Regions from separate parts of the Paenibacillus sp. FSL L8-0470 genome, predicted to be linked through region 1. Evidence: riboswitches for the same ligand, from Rfam matches in the RefSeq annotation. Region 1 holds a riboswitch; each other region holds the start of a gene.
What was found. A riboswitch is a leader RNA that binds a small molecule or an ion and turns the genes downstream of it on or off. The one in region 1 is predicted to bind thiamine pyrophosphate.

Region 1 (10,285 bases):
AGCACGACAGCTCCCGACATCGCGGCGATGTCCGCCACCTCCTCATGGGCATCAGCCATGAAGGGTGAAGCCCCCAGGGCCAGCAGCCCGTTGGCGGTAAAGTTGGCCACCACAATGTTGGTGATGTTGTGCACCAGCGGATTGACTTCACGTAATTTAGCTAAATAACTCATTAGTAGTCCTCCTCAAAGTACCTCTGGATTAGTTCCCGTAACGAATGGTCCACGATATATGTCCCCTACAAAAGTCCCCATACATGAATCTCTAAACTTCGGCCCTTAGAATATAGCTCCTACAGATTAATAAAAGCTTCCTTGCTGTCCATTTCTCCGGTCAACAGTCCGTTCTCGGACAGCCACGTGTGCACGTTCTCCCAGGATTTCTCCTCCTGCTGTCCAAAAGGCAGTTTTCCTGCATCCATCAGCGGCAGAAGGATTTCCAGACTTTTTCTCTCGATTGCTTGGTCGAGCGGGGCGGTAGCGTCTTCGTGTGCAAACAATATTTCAAGTGCCTGCTGAGGCTGTTCCTGTACGAATTGCTGTCCTTTGCGTGCCGCATTCATGAACCTCCGGTAGTCCTCCTCAGAATCCAACAAGCTCTGTTCACTGGCAACAAGTACAAGCTCATAATAGTCCGGTACTCCGTAGTCCGTCGGATCGAATGAAGTGACGGGGTGTCCTTCTTTTTCCAATATCAATGCCTCATGATTTATAAATCCGCCGATAATGCCGTCTGCGCGTCCGGTAGAAAGGGCAGGAATAAGATCGAATCCAACATCAATCAGGTTCAGTGAAGCTGGATCGCCTCCGTCGTATTTGACCATTGTCCGGAGCATCGCTTCATACAAGGGAATGGAGGAGTATCCGGCATTTTTGCCTGTGAGCTCTTTCGGGCCGGTTATCCCGCTCTCTGCGGGGACCAGAAGATGATTGAGCGGATGCCTTACGAGCGCTGCGACAGATTTTACAGGTATTCCTTCACCCCGCGCCATTAGTACCTGTGGTTGGTAGCTGAGAGCCAGATCGACTTTGCCTGCGGCGACAAGCTTCAAAGCATCATTGCTGTCCGCCGGCATTTGAATGTCCACCTCAAGCCCTTCTTCGGCAAAATAGCCATTCTGCTGAGCAGCATACAGGAAGGAATGAACAGCGTTCGGATACCAGTCGAGCATTATAGTCAGCTTGTGTGGTTTGTCGCTGGAATTCTCTGAAGAAGCGGCGGAGGTATCCGGGTCTTTTGCGCTGGTGCAGCCGCTTAAGAGGGTAAGCAGGCACAATAACAAGAAGAAGTATGGAATAAGGCGGTGTATTTTCTTATGTGTGGAATGATTGCGATACAGCTTAGGATGGGTCATCGGTAAAATCCTCTTTTCTGCAAAATGAGTTTTTCGAGCACAGCGATACTGAGAAACAAGGCTACACCCAAAGCGGACAGCAGCAAAACGGCGGCGAACATTTCTGCACTTTGCAGATTGCCGGCCATCCGGCGGCTGAAATAACCAAGCCCCCGGCTGCCGCCCAGCCATTCCCCGATCGTCGCTCCGATCACACAGTAGACGATGGACAGCTTAAGTCCGGAGAAAAAGGAGGGCAGCGCCAGCGGAATTTGTGTCTTGCGCAGAATCTGCCAGCGGTTTGCCCCAAGCGTCAGGAGCAGGTCTCTGTACAGGCTGCCGCTTTGCCGCAGGCCGTCATAGACGGCTACCACAACCGGGAAAAAGGCAGTCAGAAAGACGACAGCAACCTTGCCCCACAGGGTATAGCCGAACCACATAATAAAAATAGGTGAGAGCGCGATCAGCGGAATGGTCTGGCTGATAATCAGCATGGGATAAAGTGCTTTGGCGAGCGGAGCGAACATATGCATGCCGGTACCCAGCAGTGTTCCGCAAACAACCGAGAGGGCAAACCCGGTCAGTGTCTCCTGCAACGTGGCGGGTAAATGCTCTCCGAACAGCAGCCCCCGCTTTTCAATCAGCGCTGTCCAGATTGCACTTGGCGCCGGGAGAATAAATGAAGGGATCATGTTCAGCTGTGCTGTGATCTCCCATGCCGCAATAAGCAGCCCCACAAGCAGTAGAAAGGGGCCATAAGTCCGCAGCTGTTTCTTATACCATAGAGCTCTCATGCAATCTACGCTCCAAATCCTCCCGCAGGGCAACAAACTGCGGTTCATAATTCATTTTGTAATGTCTGGGTCTTGGCAAAGTGACGATCAGCTCCTGCAGTCCGCCGCCAGAGCCGCCGGTCATCAAATAAATCCGGTCGCTGAGCAGCAGTGCTTCTTCAAGATCATGAGTGATGAACAGAACGGACTTATCGAGCCCGCCCCACAGCTCCAGCAGCCAGCGGTGCATCTCCCGTTTGGTGATCGCGTCCAGCGCTCCAAACGGCTCGTCAAGCAGCAGCAGTTCGTTGCCTGCAGCTAGTGTGCGCAGCAGGGCGACCCGCTGGCGCATCCCGCCGGACAGCTCCTGCGGATAAGCATTTTCCTTGCCGGAAAGGCCAAAGCGGTCCAGCATTCCGCGGATCCGGGCGAGTGCCTCATGCCGGCTGGAGTCCTGCTTCAGCTCCCAGGGAAGCAGGCAATTGTCCAGCACGGTCCTCCAAGGCAGCAGCAGATCCTGCTGCGGCATATAAGCGATCTGTCCAAGCCGCGGGCGTGTCGAAGGAGAGCAGCGTCCATGTACGGTTATTTCACCCCCGGATGGCTCTAGCAGGCCGGCAATGATTTTGAACAGTGTGCTTTTCCCGCAGCCGCTGGCTCCAACAACGGAAATGAATTCGCCTTGGCGGACGGTCATTGAAAGACCGGAGAATACCGGATTCCTAGTCGCTGCAAACGAATAAGCCAGGTTGGTTATAGTGAGCATATTGGAATGTGGAAACCTCCTACGGGCGTAGTTTGTTTGACGATACTTGTCTGATCGGCGGCAACAGCAAACACAAGAAAGACCCATTCATTTCCGGAGGAAATAAATGGGTCTGAACGTCACAGTCAGTTAGCTTAGTGCGGCTCCGCTGAACAATTCTGCTCCACTTCCCTCCGCTGGTATGATCCAGATCAGGTTCCAAGGGTCCGGAGCTTAAAGCTCCGTCTCAGTCGGCCGACTCCCCTAGTGAAATAACAGGTCAATATTGAATTTGCAATTGCTAATTAATATACCATATCCGGACTGAAGATGTAAAAAAATTGATGAAGCGGCAGTACTTTTGGGCAAGATAAGCAAGTGTCCATGCAGTGAAAATATAGGGATTTTGAAAGGGGATCATGTGATGAAGAAGCTTAGTCTGACTATCCTGCTGCTGCTAACCCTGCTTGCGGCAGGGGCATGCGGCAATAATAACAATACAGCGCCTGCGGCTACTGCCGCGCCCACAGAAGGAGCGGCGGCTCCGGCCGGGCAGAACTCACTGGAAGCTGTTAAAGCGAGTGGCAAGCTGCGTATTGGTACGGAAGGGACATATGCTCCGTTTACTTTTCATGATGCAGAGGGCAAGCTTACCGGTTTTGATGTGGAGATTGCCAAGGAGATTACGAAACGGCTGGGGGTGGAACCCGAATTTGTAGAGACCCAATGGGATGGCCTGTTTGCCGGCATGGATGCCAAACGTTTTGATACGATATTCAACGAGGTTTCGATCACGGATGAACGCAAGGTGAAATATGATTTCTCTGAGCCGTATATCGTCTCCAAGGGTGTGCTGATCGTGCGCGAGGATAACAAGGATATTACAGCCTTCGCGGACCTTAAAGGCAAGAAGGCAGGTCAATCGCTGACCAGTAACCTGTCCGATATCGCCCGGGAGAACGGTGCGGAGATCGTCGCTGTGGATGGCTTCAACCAGGCCATAGACCTGCTGACCTCGGGCCGGATTGATGCGACTGTAAATGACGGTTTGTCCTATCTCGACTTAAAGAAGCAAAAACCCGATGCGAAGATCAAGCAGGTGGATGAAACGGCCGAGGGATCGCAGAGTGCGGCAGTTTTCCTCAAAGGAAACGAAGAGCTGGTTAATGCTGTCAGCGATGCGCTGGCTGAAATGAAGAGCGATGGAACCTATCTGAAAATATCGGAGAATTACTTTGGGGCGGATGTGTCCAAATAACAAATGGAACTGGTGCGAAGATGCAGCCGAGTGTCCAAAAAGGATGTCTGAACGATGGATGACCGGAAAATTGGAATTTTCATGGATTCACTGCTGCCCCTGTTTAAAGCGGGGGTGGCTTATACCCTTCCGCTGGCGCTTGTTTCCTTCGCTCTTGGATTGCTGCTAGCTGTTTTTACCGCGCTGTTCCGTCTCTCCTCATGGAGAATCCCGAAGCTGATCGCCCGGTTCTACGTTTGGGTAATCCGCGGGACACCGCTGCTGGTGCAGCTCTTTATTATCTTTTATGGACTTCCGGCGGCAGGGATTGTGCTGGATCCTTTTATAGCCGCTGTAATCGGTTTTACACTCAGTGTTGGAGCCTATTCTTCGGAAATTGTCCGGGCAGCCATCCTGTCCATACATAAAGGCCAATGGGAAGCTGCCTTTTCCGTCGGAATGAGCCGGGGGCAGGCACTGCGGCGGATTATTCTGCCTCAAGCGGCGCGTGTATCGGTTCCGCCCTTGTCGAACTCTTTTATCAGTCTCGTAAAGGATACCTCCCTGGCAGCAAGCATTACGTATGTAGAGATGTTCAAAACAGCGCAGCAGATCACGGCGACCACCTACGAACCGCTGCTGCTCTATAGTGAGGCTGCATTATTCTACCTGCTGTTCTGCTCCGTGCTGTCCGCGCTGCAAAATGCCCTGGAACAGCGGTTTGACCGTTATTCGGCGAGATAAGGAGGAAATCACTTGATTGAAATTCGCGGCCTGCACAAATTCTTCGGTTCGCTACAGGTGTTAAAAGGTATCGAGCTCAGCATGGAGCATGGCAAGGTTCTGGTGATTATCGGGCCCTCCGGCTCCGGCAAAACAACGCTCCTTCGCTGTTTTAATCTGCTGGAAATACCGGATCAGGGTAGCCTGTCGCTGGGGGAATTAAGCCTGGAATTTACGCAAAACAGGAAAATTCCTCATAAGACACTGATGGCCATCCGTCAAAAAACAGGGATGGTTTTTCAGTCCTACAACCTGTTTCCGCATATGACTGCGCTTGGCAATGTAATGGAGGCGCAGGTTACTGTACAGAAACGCAGCAAGGAGGAAGCCAGGAAGCGGGGAATAGAACTGCTAGCCAAGGTAGGCCTCAGTGATAAAGCGGATGCTTATCCCCATCAGCTGTCCGGCGGCCAGCAGCAGCGTGTGGCCATTGCCCGGGCGATGGCGGTCGATCCCGAAGTGCTGCTGTTCGATGAGCCGACTTCAGCGCTGGACCCTGAGCTGGTGGGCGAGGTGCTGAAGGTTATCAAACAGCTTGCGGCTGAAGGCATGACAATGGTAATCGTCACCCATGAGATGAAGTTTGCCGCCGATGTGGCCGACCGGATCATCCTGATGGACAACGGTGTGATCCTGGAACAGGGAACTCCGCAGCAGGTACTGGAGCAGACGGAGAATCCGCGAGCTCTGCAGTTTCTGAACCGGCTGAGCGGTGAGGTTTTATGAGTCGCAGTGTATCCAAGCTGCGTGGAACAAGCAAAGGCAGTCCAGGGGGGACACGGACTGCCTTTGCTTGTATTTAGTTCATCTCATGATGCGCGGGGGAGCGCCTGAGACGCGGTTAATAGTATTTAGTTCTGCGTGGATGCATTATTGACTGAATTCAGATACTCCAGCGCATTGTACAGCATAATAGCCGCTTCGGCCCGGGTAAGCTCACTTTTCGGATTAAACTTGCCATTTGCATCAAGCGTGTTGATCTTGTATTTCAGTGAACGCTGTATGCTGCCTTGGTAGGAAGGCTCCAGTGCAGCTTCGTCAGCAATATCTGCAGGAACAATGTTGATCAGTGGCAGATTGCCAACCTTCTCCACGCCCTGAACGAGCAGGTTGGTGAACATCTCCTTAGTAATTAGCTTGGAAGGATCGATATCTGCAGGAATATCAACCTGGTTGTAATGGGCGTTGACGAAAGCTTCCGCATACCAGGCTTTGTCTTTTACCTTGGAGAATATAGCGCTGGCCAGAGGGGCCTTGTTGAAATCAATGGCAGCCAGACTGAGTTGCAGCCCACCAGTGATAAACTGCACGCCTTGTGCTGTGGTCACTTTGGCACCGGGCAGAAACTGGGTATCGGAGATGCCTTTAATGAGACCTTGTTCCTTCAGGGAGTTGATCTTGGACTTTCCGGCTACATTGTCAATATCTTTAAAGCTGCCGCCAGCAGCAAACATCTGTCCTCCCAGTGAGAAGGAGAGAAGTGATACGGTTGTTATCACTGCAAAAGCGCTTTTTTTCAGTTTCATGTAGATTCCACCTCTATAGTAGGGTAGGCCGCTTGGCCATTATCAACTCCTTTGACGTTATTGTTGAGGAGAAAGTTGCAGAACAAATTAATTATAAATGGCTATGTCTGCGTTTTCTACATCACTTCCTGAAACATCAGGTTTCGGTAAGGATACTTGCTGAGGCTGCTCTTGAACAATAGAGCGGCACCATACTCCTCTATCGTGACGGATTTCAGTGAACTTGCCTTAACGAATCTGCGAACCAGCTTGTTAACGGCGGTCCTGTCGTTGCGCCGGATTGCAGCGGCAAAGCTTTCGGCGTAGCTGCGGCTTCTGGCCAGCTTCCGGTAAAACGGGAGAACAGCTGAGGCAATCCTGCGGTGCATCCTTGCATTAAAAGTAAATTGTACGGTTCCCGGCGGGATAGTCGTCCCGTTTGTATAGAAGGATACCGGCAGCGGAAAGGGGAAGGAGATAAAGTAGCCGATGCCGTTTGTGCCGTAATTTTCTACAGAAGCGAGAGTAGGAATCTTTGCGAGCAGTTTGCCCATAAGACTAAGGTCTGCGTTAACGATGGCGCTGGACCATTTCGCGGCAAAGCTGCCGCTTCCGGCTATCTTCCGGTAGAACGGCAGCATGGCCGCAGCAACTTTGCGCAGAATGGAGCCAGTCACAAGGGGTCTTGCTGTAGGTGCGATTATATTTGCCATCCGGTCCCTCCTCATATCCATAAAATAATCCCATTATATAAGATATGGAAGCCGGGCCTATTTCGGATTGGGCAGATGTTTAGTCTACAGGAATATAAATAGTTATTCGCATATAATCGGGATACGTTGAGTTCAACACATCCGTAATTTCAAAGTCGGGCCCCTCCCGCCGTTCATAATTGGTGTTCGGCAGCCAGGTTCCGTAGATATAGTCTCGGGTTGACTGGCTCAACCCGGCTGGGCCATGGGCCTTGAACATGGCATAGTTTCCTGCCGGGATATCGAACTGGACATAAGCTTCTGCTGGAACTTCCGCTGTATCCGCTACCGCTTCACCGATGATAAATGAGAAGTCTCCGTTATCCTGATAGTGGCAGGCGATGCCATAGGACATCCCCGGTGACTGTTTTTCCGGAATAGCCATGAACCGCCCGTTTCTTCCAAAGTCCTCATAGAATCCGGGAATATCCTTGTAATGCGCGTCTTCATTTAGATTCGTTTTGTACTCTACGCCGATAATCTTCGTTCCTTCCCAGTGGATCAGTGTTGGTTTGTCCATTTCGTGTACATCTCCTTTGGTTGTTTTTTGGAGTTCCAGAAAATTGATGACAGGCTGTCCTTGGATAACGTCTGCAGTTTTGCGGTATTTACCAGGCGTCAGGCCGGTAAAGCTTTGAAAAGCACGGGTAAACGCTTCCTGGGACTGGTACTGAAAACACAGGGCGATTTGCAGTACGCTTTCGTTGCTTCCACGCAGGCGGTTAGCCGCCTCGGACAATCTTCGTTTGCGGATGTACTCGTTGACAGTGAAGCCGGAGATTGCCAGGAACATCCGCTGGAAATGAAATGCCGAGAAATAAGCCCGGGCGGCAATCTCTGCAATCCGCAGTTCCTCCTGCAAATGTTCTTCAATGTAGTCGAGCGACTGCTGGATTCTGAAGTAATAGTCCATCGGCGTCATTCCTTTGCGCGTTGATTACAGCTTTAATTATGCGGGATATGTTGAAATGTTTTTTGATACATTGTGCGGAAATTCAGCGGGTGATGTTATAATCATGTCATAGACTTTTCATTTATGGTCAATTTTGTTATGCTTATATCGTAACGATTACTAATTATAAGTTCAAGATATAAGGAAATTCTTGCGGAAAGGCGGGAGAAGCCATGAACCCAATTGCGAATATCAGCCAACAGTTTGCTGCGCAAAACTATAAATTGACGCCCCAGCGTGAGGCTATCGTGAAGGTGCTGCTTGATAATGAGGAAGAGCATTTAAGTGTGGAAGAGGTCTACATGCGTGTGAAAACCAGTTATCCTCATTTGGGGCTGGCAACGGTATACCGGACCTTGGAGCTGCTATGTGAGCTGCATATTGTAGAAAAGATGAACTTTGGCGATGGCGTGGCCCGTTATGATCTGCGGGATGATCATGCCCACATGCATCATCATCTGATCTGCAATGTGTGCGGAAGGCTGGAAGAAATCAAGGAGGACTGGCTGCTGGAGCTGGAAAGACGGCTGGAAGTGGAGTACGGATTTAAAGTCACCGATCACAGGCTCGATTTCAAAGGCACTTACAAGACATGCAAGCAGAACGGCTGCAAGGTGGACAAGCAAAAACAGGCGGTATCCTAAGGTTTCTGAAGATTTATATTGGGCTTAAAAAAGACGCAGAGCTCTGGCAGCCTGCGTCTTTAGGTGTATCATATTTTGGGAATAAATACTTAATTTAGTTATTTCTCGACATTGCCTTTAGCTTGTTTGGGCCAGAAAGTGTAGCTAAAACTTATAAGCGCATCAATCCCTACAATAATTGCCCAGACTTTTAATGTTTCGAACAGATTCTCTGTTCGGGAAGAATCACCAGTCACAACAATCATACCGTACATCACAAGTGCACCAATGGCAAAAGCGAGCAGATGAAGCAGCCAGCCGATTCTTTCATTGTGTGCATGTGCTGTGCCGTGTTTTGGCTTGGGAGCAGGTTTTGGACCTCCGGCAAAACGGTAAGCAAACCGTTCATCCGCCCATTTGATCATCCGGTGGCCCCATGCAATAGATACGCCGATATAAATGGCGGATAGACTATGCATGAATGTGGCTTCCGCGCCATTTCTCAGGTCAATTACCGCAACGGCGATAAGCACCAGATCAATCAGCGGAGTGCAGAACAGCAATATGGCTCCTAGCTGCTTCTTGCGGAGGATATAACGGAAGGTCAGCCCCGCCAGGACAAACACCCAAAAGGCGATCTCACAGCCAATAATAAATAACGCCATCTTCGTATTTTCCTCCTAAATAGTACAAGTGTATTAAATCAATTGCTGTAAGTTTAGCATGGATGACCTTATAAATTCAACTGTGATATAATTGCCTTATGCCAAAAATAGTGAATCATGAGGAACGGCGCCAACAGTTAGCCGAGGCCGCCTGGCGAATTATCCGCCGGGAAGGGATGGAGGCAGTCTCCGTCAGAAGTGTAGCGAGCGAGGCCGACATGTCATTGGGATCGCTGCGCCATTATTTTGCCACCCAATCAGAATTGCTTGCCTTCTCCATGAAGATGGTGTCAGATCGGGTCAACGCACGTATGGAAGCTATGGAATTTACGGATCATCCAATGCAGGACATCGAGCGGTTTATCCATGAGCTGATGCCGCTGGATGAAGAACGGAGTGTGGAGGCCGAGGTCTGGCTGGCATTTTTCGTAAAGGCTGTTACAGACCCTGAGCTGCAGGTGCTGAAACAGGAGGTACATAACGCTATGTATGATGGCTTTAGCCAAGCCATTGAATATCTCGCGGCCCGGGGATTGCTTAAGGAGGGATTGGACCTGAGGGCCGAAGCCATGGCACTGCATGCCTTGGTAGACGGGCTGGTGCTGCATCATATCAGTCAGCCGGAGCAAGTAACCCGGAAAGACCTCAGCACGCTTGTAACCTACCATTTGCGGGGTCTGCTTCAATAACACAAACAAGCTGCCTTGGAATTATGGCAGCTTGTTTGTGTTATTATTTCTCAGGCTTAAGGACGGTTTGGCACGAACGATTTGATCCATGTTCCGAAGCTTCCCGGATTGCGGGTCTGCACCAGCACTACGCCTTCACCGCGGAATCTGCAGACCAGAGCTTCACCGCTGGTCAAGCTGTTCAACCAGCCGGAGGCGGCTTTTTCCACTTTGTATTCCATATAATCC
Region 2 (10,285 bases), 850 kb from region 1:
CTCCACATTTGCCAGCCGCGTGACTGTGGCTACGCTCTCCGATATGTATTCCGGTGTGACGTCTGCGATTGGTGCCCTTAAGGGTCCGCTGCATGGCGGAGCGAATGAGGCCGTAATGAAGATGCTGGAGGAGATCGGCAGTCTGGATGCAGTGGAGCCCTATATACGCGGGAAGCTGGAGCGCCGTGAGAAAATTATGGGCTTCGGACACCGTGTCTATAAGAATGGGGATCCGCGTGCCAAACATCTGATGAAGATGTCCCGTGAGTTGGGCACCATGAAGAATGACACCACACTCTACGAGATGTCCGTCAAGATTGAGGAGCTGATCACCGGGCAGAAGGGACTGAAGCCAAACGTGGATTTCTACTCGGCTTCGGTATACACGCAGCTTGGTATTGAGCGGGAGCTGTTCACGCCTATTTTTGCCATCAGCCGCGCTTCGGGATGGACAGCGCATATTCTGGAGCAATATGTAGACAACCGCATCATCCGCCCGCGTGCAGAATACACTGGGATGTCCGAACAGAAATACGTTCCCGTTGACGAGAGATAAAGGCGGCCCTTGCGGGCCGCTCCACCCCTCTAGTAGAATGAATGTACGCATGTGCTAACCAAACCAAACTAAACTTTTTAGGAGGATTCCCCACAAATGTTGAAACTAGAAAAATACGATCTGCCGACAGAAGGCGAACAAATCACGATTGAAGACGGCAAACTGGTGGTTCCGAATCATCCGATTATTCCTTTTATTGAGGGTGACGGCACTGGCCGCGACATTTGGAAAGCCTCTAAACGGGTGCTTGATGAAGCTGTAGCCAAAGCTTACGGCGGTGCAAAAAAAATTGCCTGGTATGAAGTATTTGCCGGCGAAAAGGCCTTCAATACATATGGTGAATGGCTGCCTAATGATACGCTGGAAGCCATTCGTGAATATATTGTAGCTATTAAAGGCCCGCTTACTACTCCAATCGGCGGCGGAATCCGTTCTTTGAATGTGGCGTTGCGCCAGGAACTGGACCTGTATGTATGTTTGCGTCCAGTGCGTTATTTCGATGGAGTGCCTTCACCGGTGAAACATCCGGAGCTGGTGGACATGGTTATCTTCCGTGAGAATACAGAAGACATTTATGCGGGTATCGAGTACCAGGAAGGCTCCGAGGCTGTCAAGAAAGTAATTGAATTCCTGCAGAAGGAAATGGGTGTGAACAAAATCCGCTTCCCGGAAACCTCCGGAATCGGCATCAAGCCAGTATCTTCCGAAGGCTCGAAGCGCCTGGTGCGCGCTGCAGTTGAATATGCGATCAAGCATGGACGGAAGAGCGTAACGCTTGTGCATAAGGGCAATATCATGAAATTTACCGAAGGTGCGTTTAAGAACTGGGGTTACGAAGTGGCTGAGCAGGAGTTCGGCGACCAAGTATTCACCTGGAACCAATATGATGTCATCAAGGAACGTGATGGTGAAGCTGCGGCCAATGCTGCCCAGAAGGAAGCGGAAGCTGCCGGAAAAATCATCATCAAGGATGCAATTGCCGACATCGCTCTGCAGCAGGTATTGACCCGTCCGACCGATTTCGACGTGATTGCTACGCTGAACTTGAACGGTGACTACTTGTCCGACGCGCTTGCTGCTCAAATCGGCGGCATCGGCATCGCTCCGGGAGCGAACATTAACTATTTAACAGGGCATGCTATCTTTGAAGCAACACATGGTACGGCTCCGAAATATGCCGATAAGGACGTTGTGAACCCGGGTTCGGTCATTCTTTCCGGAGTAATGCTGCTGGAGCATTTGGGCTGGCAGGAAGCGGCTGACCTTATCTACAAAGGAATGAGTACCGCCATTAACAACAAAACAGTGACTTATGATTTTGCCCGTCAAATGGAAGGCGCAACAGAGCTGAAATGCTCCGCGTTTGCCGACGAAATTATCAATAATCTGTAGTCTTGTAGGAGGGTATCTCTTGGCCATCAAACGTTATAAAATTACAGTCGTGGGTGCCGGCTTCACTGGCGCTACCACGGCGCTTATGCTTGCCCAGAAGGAACTCGGCAACGTGGTGCTGCTGGATATTCCGCAGCTCGAGAACCCGACCAAAGGCAAGGCGCTTGACATGCTGGAAGCCGGTCCTGTGCAGAAGTTCGACAGCCAGATTACGGGAACCTCAAGCTATGAGGATGCTGCGGATTCGGATATCGTGATTATTACGGCAGGCATCGCCCGCAAGCCTGGCATGAGCCGCGATGATCTGGTGAATACCAATGCGGGAATTGTGAAATCGGTCTGCGAAAATGTGAAACGTGTCGCTCCGGAATCCATCGTAATTATATTGAGCAATCCGGTAGATGCGATGACTTATGTGGCTTACAATGCACTAGGCTTCCCCAAAAACCGGGTAATCGGACAATCCGGTGTGCTGGATACGGCCCGCTACTGTACTTTTATCGCCCAAGAGCTTAACGTTTCGGTTGAAGATGTACGCGGCTTTGTGCTGGGTGGACATGGCGATGATATGGTACCGCTCGTACGCTATTCCAGCGTAGGCGGCATTCCGATTGATACGCTGATTTCCGCAGAGCGAATTGCGGAGATTGTACAGCGTACACGAGCCGGCGGCGGCGAGATTGTCAGCCTGCTCGGCAACGGCAGCGCTTATTACGCGCCAGCGGCTTCCTTGGTCCAGATGACTGAAGCGATCCTGAAGGACAAGAAGCGGATTATCCCGGTAATCGCCCTGCTTGAAGGTGAATACGGTTATGATGGGCTGTTCATGGGCATTCCGGCGCTGCTGGGTGCGGACGGCATTGAGAAGGTATATGAACTGGAGCTTACGGCAGAGGAGAAAGCGGCTTTGGATAAGTCGGCAGATTCGGTACGTGCCGTTACTTCGGTAGTTAGGATTTAAGCAGTAACCTGCGGGAGCCCCCATTTTAGAAATTATAATGGGGGTTTTCTTTTCTTCTATTTGTTGGTTAGGTATAATTGAAGTGTAACTAAAATCACTGAAAACATTAGAGGAGGTATGTTATGGGTCACTTTTTGTTTTTTCTACATATGATCGGTACATTGGCGCTGGGCTTTTATCTGGTGCTGCCGTTTGTTCTCGGGCGTGTCCAGAAGCTGAGCGTCCCTGCGAGAGAAGGAACGCTTAGCGCTATCGGCGGCTTCAACCGCTTCGCCCAGTACGGTCTGGTCATCCAACTGCTGACTGGCGGCTATATGATGACGAAGGGTGAATATTCGGTACCGTGGATGATCGTGGTGGTTGTTCTGCTGCTTGCTATGTTTGCACTCGGCGGCATCATCAGCAAACCATTGCGTCTTGCCGCAGCCGGCATGCGCGAGAACCGTGACGTATCCGCAGAGACAGGCAAAATCCGTACCTTGAGCCTGCTGCTCATGGTGGCGCTGGTGCTGATGGTGTTTTTTATGGTGTACAACAGCATTATTTAAGACTTCCTTCATAGAAAGACTACAGAAAGCCCGCCTCCGGATTGACATGGAGAGCGGGCTTTTGGGTGCAGACATTACTTCAGGACAAGTCTATCGGGTACCACCCAGCCATGCCGCAGTCACAGTCTGCATATATCTGCAACTCCATTGCTGGATTAGTGCTTTCTCTGTAAAGTATATCGCCTTCCCCGGCAAAAACAACTGACATTTTAGTTTGACCGCGCCCAAGGTGTGGTAAGTAACATAACGTAAAGCAAATAAAGAGATGATCTGCAGGTGCATAAACCAGACACCCTGAGCCAACCCTAAAACGATGAGTAACCAACAGGTACACAGCGAAAGGAGAATGGATCATGCCAGACAACACGCAAACCAAAAAAACATTACCTCCGCAGGTGCAGGACCGCCAGCCCGGAATTGAAAGTGAAATGAATCCGCTGCCGGAATTCGAGACCTCAGCCTATAAGGCGGCGGGCAAGCTGCTGGGCAAGGCGGCTCTGATTACAGGAGGAGACAGCGGTATTGGCCGGGCGGTTGCCGTTCATTTTGCGAAGGAGGGTGCGGATGTCGTTATTTCCTACCTCAATGAGCATTCCGATGCCGAAGAGACTAAACGCCAGGTAGAGCAAGAGGGAAGGAAGTGCATTCTGATCGCCGGCGATATCGGCGTGGAGGCGTTCTGCCAGGATCTGATCAATAAGACAGTGGAAGGACTCGGCAAGCTGGACATCCTGATTAATAATGCGGCCGAGCAGCATCCGCAGGAGAAAATTGAGGATATTACCTCTGAGCAGTTAGAGCGGACATTCCGCACGAATATTTTTTCGATGTTCTATTTGACCAAGGCAGCCATGCCCCACCTGAAAAAAGGGTCCACGATCATCAACACGACTTCGATCACAGCCTACCGGGGCAGCCCGCAGCTGCTGGACTATTCGTCCACCAAAGGGGCGATTCTCAGCTTTACCCGTTCTCTGTCGATGAACCTGGCGGACAAAGGCATCCGGGTTAATGCCGTAGCGCCGGGTCCAATCTGGACACCGCTTATTCCGTCGACCTTTGACGCGAAGAAAGTCAGTGAATTCGGCGGCACGCAGCCAATGAAACGCCCGGGACAACCGGAGGAGCTGGCTCCAGCCTATGTATATCTGGCTTCCGACGATTCATCTTATGTAAGCGGACAGGTAATGCATGTGAACGGCGGCGAGGTCGTAAACGGCTAAATGCGGTTGCTGATTCCATTGCTATGCATAATTAGAGTCTGGAGCGGAATCTTGGGTTCCGCTCTTTTTGATGCAGGCCTCTTTTAAAGGATGGCTCTTCAAGGAATAATATGTTAGTATATGAAACGTTAAGCGTAATTGAATATGGATTTGTCACTAGGGGTGCCGCAAGGCTGAGACGAACATACCCGTTCGGACCCTTTGAACCTGATCTGGTTTATACCAGCGTAGGGAAGTGGAGAACGAATAACTGCAGCGGGGCTGAATGGCCCGGTATTCCTGTATATATTCCAGACTGCCTCCTTTACGGGGGTGGTCTTTTTTGTGTTTGCCGGTAATGCAAAAGAACAGGAGAAGGTGAACATGTTGAAAGAGATACATTTGATCTCGGATGGAAAGCAAAATCCGGCGCAGTTTGTTCAACTGGCTGCGGCTGTGCATTTCATAGTGGATTATATCCATCTCCGGGAAAAGGCAATGTCTGTACGGGAGCTCATGGCTCTGACGGAGCAGCTGATCATAGCAGGGGTTCCGCCTTCCAAGCTGGTGATCAACGACCGGGTAGACGTTGCGCTGGCCGCAGGGACGGGCGGGGTCCAATTGGCTTGGCACAGCCTGCCGCCTGCCGCAGCACGCGGCATAGCACCGGGCCTGCGATTGGGAAGGTCGGTGCATTCCCCGGAGGAGGCGGCCGAATCCGGCCGGCAGGGAGCGGACTTCTGCCTGTTCGGGCATGTGTTTCCCTCGGCCTGCAAGCCGGGGCAGCGGGAACGCGGATTGCAGCAGCTGGCTGCGGCTGTCCGCTGCAGCAGCATTCCGCTGATCGCCATAGGCGGAATTGAGCCGGGTAATGCCGGTAAGGTTCTGGCAACGGGTGCTGCCGGAATTGCCGTAATGTCCGGAATATGCAGTGCGGGAGATCCTGTGGCCGCCGCTACAGCCTACAGATCAGCAGTTCAGGCCGTACCCTAAGCCTGAAGCCATGAATAATGCTCCTGCACCAGTTAAAGGAGGTGAGCAAGCATGAATTTGATCGTGAATGGAAAAGGCGGGGCCTATGAAGAGAGCTGCCGGACTGTAGCTGATCTGCTAAGCCGGTCAGAGTGGGCCGGGAGACTGGTTATCGTGGAGCTGAATGGTGAGATCGTCGGCAAGGACGTTTACGAAGATACGCTGCTGAGCGAAGGTGACCGCGTAGAGCTGGTCCATTTTGTCGGCGGGGGCTGAAGCCGGTGCGTGTTGCCGGATGAAAGCAGTAAGAGGCAAGAAGCAAGAGGTAAGACGTAAGACGTAAGACGTAGGAAGTAAGACGTAAGACGTAAGACGTAAGACGTAAGACGTAAGACGTAAGACGTAAGACGTAAGACGTAAGACGTAAGAATCAAGAGTTAAAGGTAAGACATAAGAGGTAAGATCAAAACTCAGTGTATCAGCAACAGAAGCACCGCATTTAAGCGGAGCCACTATCTCAGGAGGCGATTGTATGCAAGATTCTTTCGTTATCGGCGGAATTCCTTTATCCAGCAGGCTGTTTATCGGAACCGGGAAATACAGCCGCAATACCCTTATTCCCGAAGTGATTGCACGCTCGGGTTCACAGGTCATTACTGTGGCTCTGCGCCGGGTTGATACGGAGAGCAACGACAACATTGTTACTCATATTCCCTCCCATATGACGCTGCTGCCCAATACCTCCGGTGCGCGCACAGCCGAAGAAGCGGTGCGTATTGCCAGACTGGCCAGGGCGGCAGGGCTGGGCAATTGGGTGAAGATCGAGGTGATTAATGATCAGAAATATTTGCTGCCTGACAATATGGAGACGGTTAAAGCCACGGAAATATTGGCTGCAGAGGGTTTCGTTGTACTGCCGTATATGAGCCCCGATCTTTCGGCAGCTATCCGGCTCAAGGCAGCCGGAGCTGCCGCTGTTATGCCGCTGGGTGCGCCCATCGGCTCGAACCGCGGCCTGCAGACCAAGGAGCTGCTGCGGATTCTGATCGCAGAAGTGGATCTTCCGGTGATTGTTGACGCCGGTATTGGCAGACCTTCCGAGGCTGCTGAGGCGATGGAAATGGGCGCATCCGCCGTGCTGCTGAATACGGCAATTGCTACTGCGCGTGATCCGCTTCTAATGGCGGAGGCATTCCGTGAGGCGGTATCGGCAGGGCGCAAGGCTTATCTGGCCGGACTGGGGCCGGTGGAGGAGGCGGCAACGGCCTCTTCGCCGCTGACCGGCTTTTTGTTCTAGCCAATGGAGAGAAGGAGGGAGGAAGAGCATGAGCTTTTATGATACGCTGACCCGGCTGGAGCAGCTTCCTTACGAGACATTATGGAAGCAGTATACTGCCGTGGATGTGAAGCGGGCGCTTCGTTTGGAGCATCTGGACGAAGACGGGCTGATGGCACTGCTGTCTCCGGCGGCGGAGCCTTACCTGGAGGAAATGGCGCAGAAAGCGCAAAGATTGACACGTACGCACTTCGGGCATGTGATGCAGCTGTTTACGCCGATGTATTTGGCCGATTTTTGCGTGAATCATTGCACTTATTGCAGCTTTAGCTCGATTTATGACTTTCCGCGCAAAAAATTGACACTGGAGGAGGTCAGGCAGGAAGCAGAAACCATCGCCGATACAGGCCTGCGCCACATTCTTATTTTGACTGGCGAATCCCGGAGTGAAAGTCCGGCCGCTTATGTGAGGGAGTGCGTGAAGGTGCTCCGTGACTATTTTTCTTCTGTCAGCATTGAGGTTAATCCGCTCTCTACGGAAGAATACAATGAACTGAGGCTGGCAGGGGTAGACGGTCTTACCTTGTATCAGGAGGTCTACCATCAGGAGACCTATGGGAAGCTGCATGTGAAGGGTCCGAAGAGAGTCTACCGCAACCGTCTGGATGCGCCCGAACGCGGCTGCCGCGCCGGGTTTCGATCTGTGAATATTGGTGCCCTGCTGGGGATGTACGATTGGCGCCAGGAAGCTCTGGCCACTGCCCTGCATGCGAGATACTTGCAGGATAAGTACCCGGAGTGCGAAATCGGCTTGTCGATTCCCCGCTTTCGCCCGTATCTCGGAGAATTCAATCCGGCAAGTGATGTAACCGACCGTGCGCTGGTGCAGATCATACTGGCTTACCGACTGTTTTTGCCCCGTGCGGGCATTTCATTGTCCACGCGGGAACCGGCAGCTTTGCGCGATCATCTGGTCCATCTCGGCATCACTAAAATGTCCGCAGGAGTATCCACCGAGGTAGGCGGGCATACCCTTGAAGGCGGAACCCCGCAGTTTGAAATCTCGGATGGCCGCAAAGTGCATGAAATTACAGAAATGCTGTATGCCAAGGGACTGCAGCCGGTATTCAAAGACTGGGATATCCTGACAGAGCCGCTCCATTCACCAAAGATTACACTGCCCCATCAGGTGGACTCGCTGCATTAATAAAAAGCGATCAAATTGCTGCATTCAATCTGCCGAATCTGCCCCGGTCTCACTGCTCATGCCAGCGGACAGCTCGTCCAGCGACATTTCAAACCCTGGAGCCATATGGGCCAGGAAATAATCCATCTCCGGCAGTTCCAGTACGCGCAGCTTCGTCGCGGTCTGCTCTTTGGCAGCAGCGAACTCGCGGTTGCCTGCAGCGACCTCCCAGACGCATTTCAGGTAGGCGTCCAGCACGTCCGCTGCTTTGACATAGCGCAGCAGCCCGGCATCCTCTGAGCCGGGCGGGCTGTCCTGCGGCTGCAGGAGCGGCGCGTAGACCGCACTTAGCTCCGGCGGAATCATCGCCGCCAGACGTTCGGCGGCGACCCGCTCCATGTCGCGGAAGCTGGACAGCAGCCGCGGGTTGTTATGTTTCACCGGCGTAGCGATATCGCCGGTGAATACCTCGGAGGCGTCGTGGAACAGCGCCATCACGGCAGCACGGTCGGCATTTAGCGACCGCCCGAAATGAGCGTTGCCGATCGAGCACAGCATATGGGCCAGCAAAGCTACCTGGAATGAATGCTGCGCCACGTTCTCCGGGGCGGTGCTGCGCATCAGGCTCCAGCGCTGAATATATTGAAGACGATACAAATAGGCTGAAAAATGGTAGTTCAATTTTTAAGTAACCCCTTTCATGAGCCGATTAATATGATATTATAATAACTAATTGTAACAGAGTTTAGACAACCTGGAACTGATGGAGAGGAGTCCTGAATGAAGATGCAGCATTTTGAAGACAGCATTTATAATCTGATCGTAGAGACCTCCACAAATTTGCCGGGCGATGTGCGCAGGGCAGTAGCGAAGGGGCGCGCGCTGGAAGACAGGGCGACCCGCTCGGGACTTGCTTTGACCACGATTGCACAGAATATCGGAATGGCTGAGCTTCAGGTATCACCGATCTGTCAGGATACGGGGATGCCGACGTTTATTATTCATACACCTGTAGGCGTTAACCAGATAGAAATGAAAAAAGATATACACAGCGCCATTGTCCGGGCGACCCAAAACGGCAAGCTGCGTCCCAATTCGGTAGATTCGCTTACCGGTGAAAACAGCGGAGACAATCTCGGCGCCGGGACACCGGTAATCCATTTCGAACAATGGGAAGAAGAGGGCGTAGATGTCCGGCTCATCCTGAAGGGCGGCGGCTGCGAGAACAAGAATATCCAATACAGCCTTCCGGCAGAGCTGGAAGGACTGGGCAAAGCTGGCCGTGACCTCGACGGCATCCGCAAATGTATTCTCCATGCCGTCTATCAGGCACAGGGACAGGGCTGCAGCGCGGGCTTCATCGGTGTGGGCATCGGAGGAGACCGCACGACAGGCTATGAGCTGGCCAAGAAGCAGCTGTTCCGTAAGGTGGAGGATATCAACCCGGTAGAGGATCTGGGCAAGCTGGAAAATTATATTATGGAGAATGCCAACAAGCTGGGCATCGGCACGATGGGTTTCGGCGGCGAAGTCACGCTGCTGGGCTGCAAGGTGGGAGTAATGAACCGGCTTCCGGCCAGCTTCTTTGTCTCGGTGGCCTATAATTGCTGGGCCTTTCGCCGCCAGGGCGTGTTGGTTGATCCTGCGACCGGCAAGATCAGGGAATGGCTGTATGAGAGCGGCACGGGGATTTCCGTTGATGATGCTGGAGTACCTTCGCCCGAGCCGGTAGCTGTACATGCCGCAGGAGCTGCCGGGTCCGGTGTCGTTCCCGAGGATGCCACGATTCCAGGGGCTCCGGCTGTTTTGCCGGCCGCTGAAGCTGCTGAAGGAGCAGGGCAACCTGCAACGGCCGGCGGATCGCGCGAGGTCCGGCTGACGACGCCGATCAGCGAGGAGGATATCCGCAGCCTGCGGGTTGGCGATGTGGTAATCCTGTCCGGGGAAATGCACACCGGCCGCGATGCGCTGCATAAATACCTGATGGACCACGAAACGCCGGTTGATCTGAACGGTGCAGTCATTTATCACTGCGGTCCGGTCATGCTGAAGGATGAGGAAGGCTGGCATGTAAAAGCGGCAGGGCCGACTACAAGCATTCGCGAAGAACCGTACCAAGGGGATATTATTAAGAAATTCGGCATCCGCGCCGTGATCGGCAAAGGCGGAATGGGCCCCAAAACGCTGAAGGC
Region 3 (10,285 bases), 3.4 Mb from region 1:
AACTGGTCGTTATGTGATAAAACGGAAGCCTCGGCTGCATTGGTGCCTGGCGCAAGCCCTTATGGAGGATGGTCTGACGCGCAGTTAACGGCATCTGGTAAATTTGTCAGAGATCAGATAAAGTCAGCGACACCTCCAAGTGACGGTATCGTTTCTGGTAAAACCTATAAAATGGTTAATGTAGGCAGCGGTAAAGCCTTGGACGCAGCTGCTGCAGGCACTGCAAACGGCACAAATGTACAGATCTGGGACGATAACGGAACGGGCGCTCAGCAATGGATAATCACAGATGTTGGCGGAGGCTTGTATAAGGTTATTAACGTCAATAGCAACACAGGTTTGGATGTAGCCGAGATGGGGACTGCCAATGGATCGAATGTGCAATTATGGAGTTATGGCGGCGGCTCCAATCAGAAGTGGAGCATTGTTAAAGTTGGAAGTGCTTATAAATTGATTGCCAGCAACAGCGGGAAAGCTCTGGATGTCGCTGCTGCTGGTACTGAAAATGGAACCAATGTTCAAATTTGGGATGACAATGGCTCAAACGCGCAAAAGTGGAATCTGTATCAGCTAAACTAGCGGGGTGGTTTGAAGAAGGCTCCCGGATTGAATTCAACTCTGCTCAATGTTAATCTAACTAATAGAGATGCATACAAAGGAGCGTTAACCTGATCATGTGGATTACTCTGTAAAGATTAACAATGCGAAAGGATGCCTGTAATAGTGATTACACTATTTTATTCAGCATGCTTTTCTTTGAGCTTACAGGGTATGCAGGGAAAGGTGTAATGTAAACCCATTCTGCGGATACCTTAGGGTATCCGCTTTTAATGTTGTGGGAAACCGTATCTCTATCACTCCTAACCTACATATCCTCCTAATAATGATTGGAGGGATTTTATTATGAAACCGAAGTTAGTCTTGATTGAGGGATTACCAGGATTCGGGAAAACAACAACGGCTCAATTAGTCCATGAAATTCTTACGGAAATGAACCTTAAATCTCAGCTGTTTTTAGAAGGGGATTTGGAGCATCCAGCGGATTATGAGGGAGTCGCCTATTTGGAGAAAAATGAATTCAATGAATTATTGAGTACCCATGGGAAGTTTCGGGATTTGTTGAATAATCGAGTGATTAAACAAGGGAACCATTATTTCCTGGAATATCGAAAAATCGCAAATGAATATGGGCCTGATTTTCCAGATGAGTTATTGCAGGCAGTTACCAAAAATGATGTTTATGAATTGTCGCTTGATCAAAACAGGAAACTGATAACAGAGCGTTGGAAGGGATTTGCAGCAAGTGTTTTAAATGGCTCAGACACCTTTGTTTTTGATTGTTGTTTTATACAAAACCCTGTAACCATTGGGATGATTAAATATGGTGCACAGAAGGAAGACGTTATAAGTTATGTGCTGGAACTGGCAGCGATTGTGGAGCGGCTGAATCCATTGCTGCTTTACGTAGAGCAGAACAATCTTGATCACTCTTTCAGAAAGGCCGTTAGGGAAAGACCTAAAGAATGGTCGGAGGGATTTATTGAATATTATACTAACCAAGGGTATGGAAAAAAGCAGGGTTATACAGGGTTAGAAGGAACCTTGGAGGTACTGAAGGCAAGAAAAGAATTGGAAGAAGAGATATTTAACGGCATAAACTTAACCAAGAAAAAAGTAAATAACTCTTCTTATGAATTAAATGATTATAAGCAAGTTTTGGTGGGGATTTTATCAGAATACTTTAGTTCAGTAAATTAAGCACATATGACAAGCTGAGTTGATTTCAGGCATTCACTGCTGATTTCACTCGGCTTTTTTTTACTTAAGTCTTATATATTGACTTGATATATATTGGTCTGTTATATTGCTAAGTGTGATGTGTAGATATCTTTAAATAAGGAGGAGCTATTCTTGAACACTCAGGATGTTATTTTAGGCTTGCTCATGAAAGAAGCGTTGACTGGCTACGAAATAAAGCAGTTATTGGAGAATGTGTTATCTAATTTCTATAGCTCTAGTTATGGCACGATTTATCCTACGCTTGCCCGCATGGAGAAGGAAGAATTAATAACCAAGGAAATTGTGCCCCAGAAAGGTAAGCCAAATAAGAATGTTTATAACATAACGGCTAAAGGGCGAGATTGTTTTAACGACTATTTACTAGCGCCACTAGAGGGAGACAGTAGTAAGAAATCCGATTTTATGATGAGGCTTTATTTTGGCCGATTTGTGGGGTATGACAAGGTGATTTTTTGGTTGAAGCAAGTACAAGAGGAATCACAAAAAAAGTTAGATCAGTTATTAGAGCAGTATTCACATTATAAAGCTGAAATGCACCCGGCCCAGATCATTTGCATCCAGATTGGGATAGCAGAATATAAAGCTAAACTTGCAACCATTGCCGAGGGATTGTTAAGCATGGAGCAGTTAGTGGAAGGGAATAGCAGTATTTAACGAATTCTGATACATTTAGGAGGGATTTTATTGAAAACAATTTTTGTCACGGGTGCTTCATCCGGCATTGGGAGAGCTACAGTAAAACATTTTGCTGAAAGAGGATGGAACGTAGTAGCCACGATGCGTGCACCTGAAAAAGAAACTGAATTCATCACATTGGACAATGTGTTGGTGTTGCGGTTAGATGTTGAGAAAACAGATACCATCCAATCTGCATTAGCTGAAGCTGTCCAGCGGTTTGGTAAAATTGACGTTCTCCTGAACAATGCCGGATACGGGACAATGGGGCTTATAGAAGTAGCTACGGATGAGCAGATCCGAAGACAATTTGAAGTGAATGTTTTTGGTCTTATTAGTATGACTAAAGCCATGTTGCCACATTTTAGATCTAATCAGGAAGGGTTGCTAATCAATATCTCTTCAATGGGAGGGATCGTGACCTTTCCTACGATGTCTCTGTATCACTCCACTAAATTCGCGGTAGAAGGTTTTTCTGAATCCGTATCTTTTGAATTAGCATCACAAAACATCAAAGTAAAGCTGATTGAACCAGGAGCCATTAGCACGGACTTTGGCGGAAGATCGATGGAGTTCTTTTTTAATGATGACTTAACGGATTATAAATCATTCACTACTGCCTTTCTGGGTAAATTAGGGGAAATGGAAAAAGCTCCAGACTATGCCTCGGCACCAGCACTTGTAGCTGACACTATTTATCAAGCGGCCACAGACGGTACAAGCAAATTCCGTTATGTAGTGGGAGAAGATGCGAAAATGCTCATAAGTATGAAGAAAAATACGGTTGAGGAAGAGTATCTAAGTAATATAGCTCAGCATTTTTCATAAAAGAGGAAGACGGTTATTCTAATAAAGGGAATTACATTTTCCTTGGAGAATAAAATGCCTATCGAATGGAGAATGACCATGAGAGAAGAGATGATGGATACAGGCTTACCCAGCGAACGAGTAGCACGCACGATGACGGCGATGGTCTATGATACCTACGGATCGCCAGAAGTCTTACGTATTGAAGAAGTGGATATCCCTGCACCGCAAGACCATGAAGTGTTGATCGAGGTCCACGCTGCCTCTGTTAATTCCTGGGATTGGGATCTCCTCCGCGGCAAACCGTTCATGAACCGCCTTGGCGGGCTCCGTAAACCCCGTTACCGTATTCTTGGCGCAGATATCGCAGGACGGGTCATCGCCGTGGGTGCCAATGCCAAAAGATTCCGGCCGGGGGACGAGGTTTTCGGGGACCTTTCCGGTTGCGGCTGGGGCGGATTTGCGGAGTATGTATGTGCCAGCGAGAAAGCCTTGTCACCAAAGCCGGCAGACCTGAGCTTCGGGCAGGCAGCGGCTATTCCTCAGGCAGCCGTTCTAGCCTTGCAGGGCATGCGTGACAAAGGAAAGCTGCGAAAGGGCCATCGGGTTCTGATCAATGGGGGCGGTGGCGGAGTGGGTACGTTTGCGGTTCAATATGCCAAATGGGCCGGAGCGGAAGTGACCTGCGTTGACAGCGCCGAGAAGCTGGATATGCTGCGTACCCTCGGGGCGGATCATGTATTGGATTATACCAAAGATGACTTCACCACAAGCGGACAACGATACGATTTAATCCTCGATGTCGTTGGAAACCGTCCGGTTGTCGCGATGAAGCGCGCACTAACGTCAGGCGGTACGTATGTCATGGTCGGCGGTTCCTTTTCTTATATCCTCCTGGCTCTGTTGGTTGCACCGCTGTCTGCCTGGTTTGAAAAAAAGAAAATAGCACTTCTAATCCATAAGCCGAACCACGAGGATCAAATGGTTTGGAAGGAGCTTGTCGAAGCAGGCTACGTAGTGCCAGTTATTGATCGGCAATATCCGTTAAGCGGCGCGGCCCATGCCCTTCGTGATCTTGGAGAAGGCCGTGCGAAAGGGAAAATTATCGTGTGCATAAAAAGTCAGCTAAGCTAACAGTGCTCATCTGATGCAATCGATATTTATGATTTGCCAATTCCTTTATAAGAACACCGGTTGACAATTGCTGGATTTCTCTGTAACTTTAACATAACTAAATAAGAAACCACTAGGGGAGCCTGAATAGGCTGAGACGGGAAAAATGCATTCCTGGACCCTTGAACCTGATCTGGATTATACCAGCGTAGGAAAGTGGAGCCGGACTTTTATTTCATTGTTGGCGTTAGCCTTATATGGATTTTTGAGCCGCTCCATGTGGAGCGGCTTTTTTGCGCGTTTTCTTATTTACTCAAACCTTAAGGAGGAAATAAGATGCTGAATCAAGAGAAGAAACATGAGGTTGATCTGTGTGCTTTTCCGGGAAGTCACAAGGTGTATGTGGAGGGCTCACGGCCTGATATTCAAGTTCCGATGCGCGAGATTACATTAAGCCGAACCTCGGGTACGGCCGGAGAAGCGGAGAATGCTCCTGTCCGTGTCTATGATACAAGCGGGCCTTATACTAACGATGAAGCCTATAGCGATATCCGCAAGGGGTTAACGCCTCACAGGCTTCAGTGGATCACGGAGCGGGGAGATGCCGAATCTTATGAGGGAAGAGCGGTTAAGCCGGAGGATAACGGGAATCTCACAGAGAAGCCGGCGGCAGAGGTGTTTCCGGGCTTGCAACGTCGTCCCTTGAGAGCCAGAGAGGGCCGCAATGTCAGCCAGCTGCATTATGCCCGCAGAGGCCTGATTACGTCGGAGATGGAATTTATCGCAGTCCGGGAAAATGTAACTCCTGAGTTTGTTAGAGAGGAAGTAGCCTGCGGCCGTGCGATCATTCCAGCGAATATTAACCATCCGGAGAGTGAGCCGATGATTATCGGGCGGAATTTTCTGGTAAAGATCAATGCTAATATCGGGAATTCGGCGGTGTCCTCTTCCATTGATGAAGAAGTAGAGAAGATGAGATGGGCTACCCGCTGGGGAGCGGATAACATCATGGATTTGTCGACGGGTAAAAATATTCACACCACCCGTGAATGGATTATCCGCAATTCTCCGGTGCCTATCGGGACAGTGCCAATCTATCAGGCTTTGGAAAAGGTAAACGGCAAGGCCGAGGATTTAACTTGGGAGGTATACCGGGACACCCTGATCGAGCAGGCGGAGCAGGGAGTGGATTATTTCACCATTCACGCCGGGGTACTGCTGCGTTACATCCCATTAACGGCCAAAAGAATGACGGGCATCGTCTCCAGAGGGGGTTCGATTATGGCGGCCTGGTGCCTGGCCCATCATCAGGAGAACTTTCTTTATACACATTTCGAGGATATTTGTGAAATCATGAAGGCTTATGATGTGGCGTTCTCTTTGGGTGACGGGCTGCGTCCAGGCTCCATTGCCGATGCTAATGATGAAGCCCAGTTTGCCGAGCTGGAGACGTTGGGTGAATTAACCTCGCTTGCCTGGAAGCATGATGTTCAGGTGATGGTGGAAGGCCCGGGCCATGTACCGATGCATCTGATCAAAGAGAATATGGATAAACAGCTTGAGCTTTGCCATGGCGCTCCTTTTTACACACTGGGACCACTGACTACGGATATTGCACCCGGCTATGACCATATCACCTCGGCTATTGGAGCGGCGATGATCGGCTGGTTCGGCACGGCGATGTTGTGTTATGTTACCCCGAAGGAGCATCTAGGATTGCCTAATAAAAATGATGTGCGGGAAGGCGTCATCACCTATAAAATTGCCGCCCATGCAGCCGACTTGGCCAAAGGACACAAGGGCGCGCAGGATCGGGATAACGCACTCTCCAAAGCGCGCTTCGAGTTCCGTTGGCGGGACCAGTTCCATTTGTCGCTCGACCCGGAACGGGCGCTGGAATATCATGATGAGACCCTTCCGGCGGAAGGGGCCAAAACGGCTCATTTCTGCTCCATGTGTGGACCCAAGTTCTGCAGTATGCGCATTTCTCATGGTATCCGCGATACGGCGAGGGTGCAGGAGGGACAAGAAGAACCGGAGCAAGCGATGATTACCGCAGGGATGCGGGATAAAGCAGAAGAGTTTAAGGAAGGCGGAGGTCTGATCTATAAATAAACCGTCGGTCCGGGACTGCCGCTAATCGCCCTCCCCCTCTCAATTGACAGTCTCCGGGCGTATACCTATAATGTAAATCAGATTATGAAAGCTGTTTCATTTCTGGTGGATAAGTTTGTTTCGGTGAGATGGAACCCCTTAATCAAGCGGGTTTCATTTTGTTTTTTCAGTGTATTTTTGTTCGCAAAAAGGAGAAGCCATGGACACAACGTTCTGCAAAATATTGGTGGTGGACGATGAAATGCTGGTACGGCAGGGGATAATCCATCTGCTGGATTGGGAAGGGGAAGGGTTTCAGATTGCAGGCGAGGCCTCCAACGGAAGAGAGGCTTTTGAATTAATTGAATTACAGCGTCCGCATATCATCCTGACCGATATCGTTATGCCTGTGATGGACGGGGAAGAGCTGATCCGGCTCGTCAAGGGGATGTATCCGGAAATTGAGGTGATCGTGCTTAGCAGCTTCAGTGAGTTCGAATATGTGCGTTCAACCTTCCAAAGCGGGGTTGCCGACTATATCCTGAAGCCCAGACTGGAGGCCGCTTCCCTGCTTGCCGTGCTGAAAAAAACCGCGCAGCGGATTCCGCTGCTTCAGCATGTGGACTGGAGAAGCGACAAGCGGCAATCCGCGGACTATATTCTGGACAAACTGGTTTCAGGCTTTCCAGTGGAGTACGACGAGGAAGCGCTGCGGGGGATGTTCCCCTTACCGGGCTTCGTGCTGCTAATTGCTGATACTGGCGACGAACCCGCTGCGAATAGCCGCAAAGAGGAATGGCTGGAGAACAGTATTCATTCTCTGCTGCACAGCAGCGTCAGCAGGGTGACCTTCCGCCGGCTGTCTCCGCTGGAGGGGCATGTCCGTCTGCTGTTTAATCTGGAGGAGGCTGGGTATGAGGCGCTCATCCGTCTTGCAGATCAGGTATTCACGGCGGGCATCCGTGCAAATATGTTCCTGAATCTCGCGGTCAGCCGGGTTTTCACTGAGCTGAGTGAACTGCATACGATCTATAAGGATGATCTGATGAAGCTGCTGGACCGCCGCTTCTTTCTCCCGGATCATTGTTTACTGGTAGATGACGGCGAGGAGGGACGGCAGGGTCCCGCTTTCGATCAGGATGCCTTCGGCGCAGAGCTGAACCGGCAGGAGTTCGATTTGGCTTTCGGCCGCTTGAGCGCATATGTCGCGTCCATGTCCGGCCGGAGAGATACAGGGATGTCCGAGTTCAAATCGTTTTTATGCCACAGTATGTTTCAGATCATCGGAATGCTGCTGCATTTCCATTACGAGGCCCGCGCCCTGGACGAAAGCAAATACGAATTCTTCCGCTCCATTCATGAGGCACGGCATATCGGTGAAACGGAGATACGGCTTGAGCAGTTTTTGCAAGCTGCGACGGAATGCGTAACCAAGAACCGCGGCGGAGTACCAGCCATTCAAAAAATTTTACTGTATATCGACGAGCATTATTCACGTCAGCTTACGCTGACCGAAGTAGCAAGGCAATTTCATTTCAACCCGTCCTATCTGTCTAATTATTTTGCGCTACATAACAAAGAGGGCTTCAACGAATATTTAAACCGGGTGCGGATCGAAAAGGCGTGCCTGCTGCTGAAAGAAAATGCCGGTCTATCCATTTCCGAAATCAGCAGTCTTGTGGGCTACTCAGACCACAGCTATTTCACCAGAGTATTCCGCAAGCTGATGGGAATCTCGCCCAGTCAATACCGGAAAGGCTAATGCAGCGGGAAGGAGTCCGAAATGGGACTAACGGAGAAATGGCTCACAAAGCTCAAGGATCAAAGCCTGTTCAGTAAAATATTCGCCGTCATGGTCATCAGCATCATTCTGGTTACCGTCCTGATTACCGGAGTGACCGTACAAATGTCCCAAAAGCTATTCGTGCAAACCTTCAGCATCACCAATTCCAAGATTATCGACCAGATCAAAAGTGCCTTGGAGAACTCCCATTATGCAACCGTCAACAGCGCTATTGAAGTCGGGCAGAGCGGCGTGATCAGAAGCTTCATGACGGAGAAGGATATCAATTCACTGGCGAACTTCAAGCGGTATTACAGTATGCGGGATCAGATGGACCGCATTCAATCCGGCATCGGAGGGACCAATATCGGCCTCTCCATTCTGGGTGTGAACGGAAGAAGCTACACCAGCGATGTTACTTATTGGTCGGGCTCATCAGAAGAGTTGAAGAACAATCCCATTACAAAGGCCGCTCAGGAACGCAATGGGCAGCTCTTCTACAGCTTTATGGACGCCAGCCCGTTCAATTCACAAAGCCGTTATCTGGTCGCCGCCAAGGCGTTGACCGCCCCGGGTCTATCCAAGCCGTACGGCACTTTGTATATGTTCACCCGTGAAAGTGACTTTCGCAAGAACTACGCCAGCTTTACGAGCCAGGGAAACGATGTAATGTTTCTGGATACATCGGGCCTGATCGTGTCCAGTAACCGGACGGAGCAAATCGGCAGCATGTCTCCCGACCTGCTGAAGAGTGCGCAGCAGATCGCCGAGGTGGGCCTATCCAGCCAGGAGCTCACCATCGGCGGGCGGGAGGTCATCGTGCTGGCGGACTATTTGCCTTCGTACAACCTGTATATTGTGAATCTGATTGATAAGAAACAGACAATCGGTACGCTGCTGGACAAAAAGGCGATTTTTCTGATCGTTGCAGCAATCGCCGCCGTAGCCGTACTTGTCATCTATTTTCTGACGAAGAGGCTGACGCAGTCTTTGCGCACATTGGTCAAAAAAATGTCTAATGTCACCAAAAAAAGTTTCCATAACTACATGTCAGTTACCGGTACCTATGAGACAAGACAGCTAAGCACCGCATACAACTATATGCTCAAAGAGCTGAACGACTATGTCGGTCAGCTCGTGGAGACCCAAAAGGAGCAGCGGAAGGCGGAATTGGCCGCGCTTCAACAGCAGATCAATCCCCATTTTCTATACAACACGCTGGCGTCAGTCAATATTCTGGTGCAGAGAGGAAGCAAGGAACAGGCGACGGAGACCATTCATGCGCTGATTTCCCTGCTCCAGAACACCATCAGCAATGTGAACGAGACGATTACAGTGGAAGAGGAGCTTATTAACCTGAAGCATTATGTATATATTAATCAGGTCCGCAACGGCAACCGCATTAAGGTGGATTATTTCGTTTCACCGGACTGCATGTCTGCTAAAGTACCCAAGCTGGTTCTTCAGCCTTTTATCGAAAATGCCTTCTTTCACGCGTTCAATATCAAAACCTCCGGCTATATCTATGTCACCATTATGAAGGACAGGGATACGCTGCACTGCGAGGTGGTTGATACGGGAGATGGGATGGATCTGGACAACAAGGATTCGATTCCTGCCTCGTCCGTCAGCAGGCAGCTGTTCAGCGGCATCGGCATCCGCAACGTTCATGACCGCCTGACATTGCTGTACGGTGAGCCTTACGGCGTATCCATCTCCAGCACACCGGGGCAGGGGACGAAGGTTTCTATCAAAATCCCCTGCTAACTACGGATTGAACCGGTGTTTTTGCAGCATACTATCCAAGCCACGCCATGAACCGGAGCCCTATATACGGCGCCGGTTTTTTGTATGTAACGATGTTTCTTGGACGGGAATTTACCTAAAAAAAGTGCGAAAGGAGAAAATAAATGCTAACTCACTCTCCATGGAAGCGGATACAAAGACAATATTATCACTATTTTAACTAAATTAATTTCTAACGAAATGAAGGACCAGGATGATATTCTTGAT

Region 2: it holds a riboswitch for thiamine pyrophosphate, as region 1 does, so the genes downstream of both, NST99_RS10415 (thiamine phosphate synthase) here and NST99_RS14350 (ABC transporter ATP-binding protein) in region 1, are expected to answer to the same signal.
Region 3: it holds a riboswitch for thiamine pyrophosphate, as region 1 does, so the genes downstream of both, thiC (phosphomethylpyrimidine synthase ThiC) here and NST99_RS14350 (ABC transporter ATP-binding protein) in region 1, are expected to answer to the same signal.

The regions. Positions count from the first base shown of each region.
Region 1 covers NZ_JBBOZM010000001.1:3,175,540-3,185,824, forward strand. Annotated here, with positions in the region: gene thiM (hydroxyethylthiazole kinase) at 1-173, opposite strand, end outside; gene NST99_RS14340 (ABC transporter substrate-binding protein) at 293-1,354, opposite strand; gene NST99_RS14345 (ABC transporter permease) at 1,351-2,127, opposite strand; gene NST99_RS14350 (ABC transporter ATP-binding protein) at 2,108-2,872, opposite strand; TPP riboswitch at 3,024-3,127, opposite strand; gene NST99_RS14355 (amino acid ABC transporter substrate-binding protein) at 3,276-4,109, shown strand; gene NST99_RS14360 (amino acid ABC transporter permease) at 4,164-4,832, shown strand; gene NST99_RS14365 (amino acid ABC transporter ATP-binding protein) at 4,845-5,597, shown strand; gene NST99_RS14370 (S-layer homology domain-containing protein) at 5,723-6,397, opposite strand; gene NST99_RS14375 (hypothetical protein) at 6,514-7,089, opposite strand; gene NST99_RS14380 (AraC family transcriptional regulator) at 7,169-8,041, opposite strand; gene NST99_RS14385 (Fur family transcriptional regulator) at 8,254-8,724, shown strand; gene NST99_RS14390 (hypothetical protein) at 8,823-9,368, opposite strand; gene NST99_RS14395 (TetR/AcrR family transcriptional regulator) at 9,467-10,057, shown strand; gene NST99_RS14400 (TIGR00266 family protein) at 10,114-10,285, opposite strand, start outside.
Region 2 covers NZ_JBBOZM010000001.1:2,322,171-2,332,455, forward strand. Annotated here, with positions in the region: gene NST99_RS10390 (citrate/2-methylcitrate synthase) at 1-556, shown strand, start outside; gene icd (NADP-dependent isocitrate dehydrogenase) at 653-1,948, shown strand; gene mdh (malate dehydrogenase) at 1,968-2,909, shown strand; gene NST99_RS10405 (hypothetical protein) at 3,032-3,457, shown strand; gene NST99_RS10410 (SDR family oxidoreductase) at 3,811-4,680, shown strand; TPP riboswitch at 4,829-4,931, shown strand; gene NST99_RS10415 (thiamine phosphate synthase) at 5,044-5,652, shown strand; gene thiS (sulfur carrier protein ThiS) at 5,704-5,907, shown strand; gene NST99_RS10425 (thiazole synthase) at 6,164-6,928, shown strand; gene thiH (2-iminoacetate synthase ThiH) at 6,957-8,114, shown strand; gene yfbR (5'-deoxynucleotidase) at 8,139-8,774, opposite strand; gene NST99_RS10440 (fumarate hydratase) at 8,880-10,285, shown strand, end outside.
Region 3 covers NZ_JBBOZM010000001.1:6,533,064-6,543,348, reverse strand. Annotated here, with positions in the region: gene NST99_RS29760 (cellulase family glycosylhydrolase) at 1-579, shown strand, start outside; gene NST99_RS29755 (hypothetical protein) at 904-1,758, shown strand; gene NST99_RS29750 (PadR family transcriptional regulator) at 1,912-2,454, shown strand; gene NST99_RS29745 (SDR family oxidoreductase) at 2,485-3,303, shown strand; gene NST99_RS29740 (NAD(P)-dependent alcohol dehydrogenase) at 3,358-4,416, shown strand; TPP riboswitch at 4,521-4,627, shown strand; gene thiC (phosphomethylpyrimidine synthase ThiC) at 4,732-6,510, shown strand; gene NST99_RS29730 (response regulator transcription factor) at 6,710-8,251, shown strand; gene NST99_RS29725 (sensor histidine kinase) at 8,273-10,039, shown strand.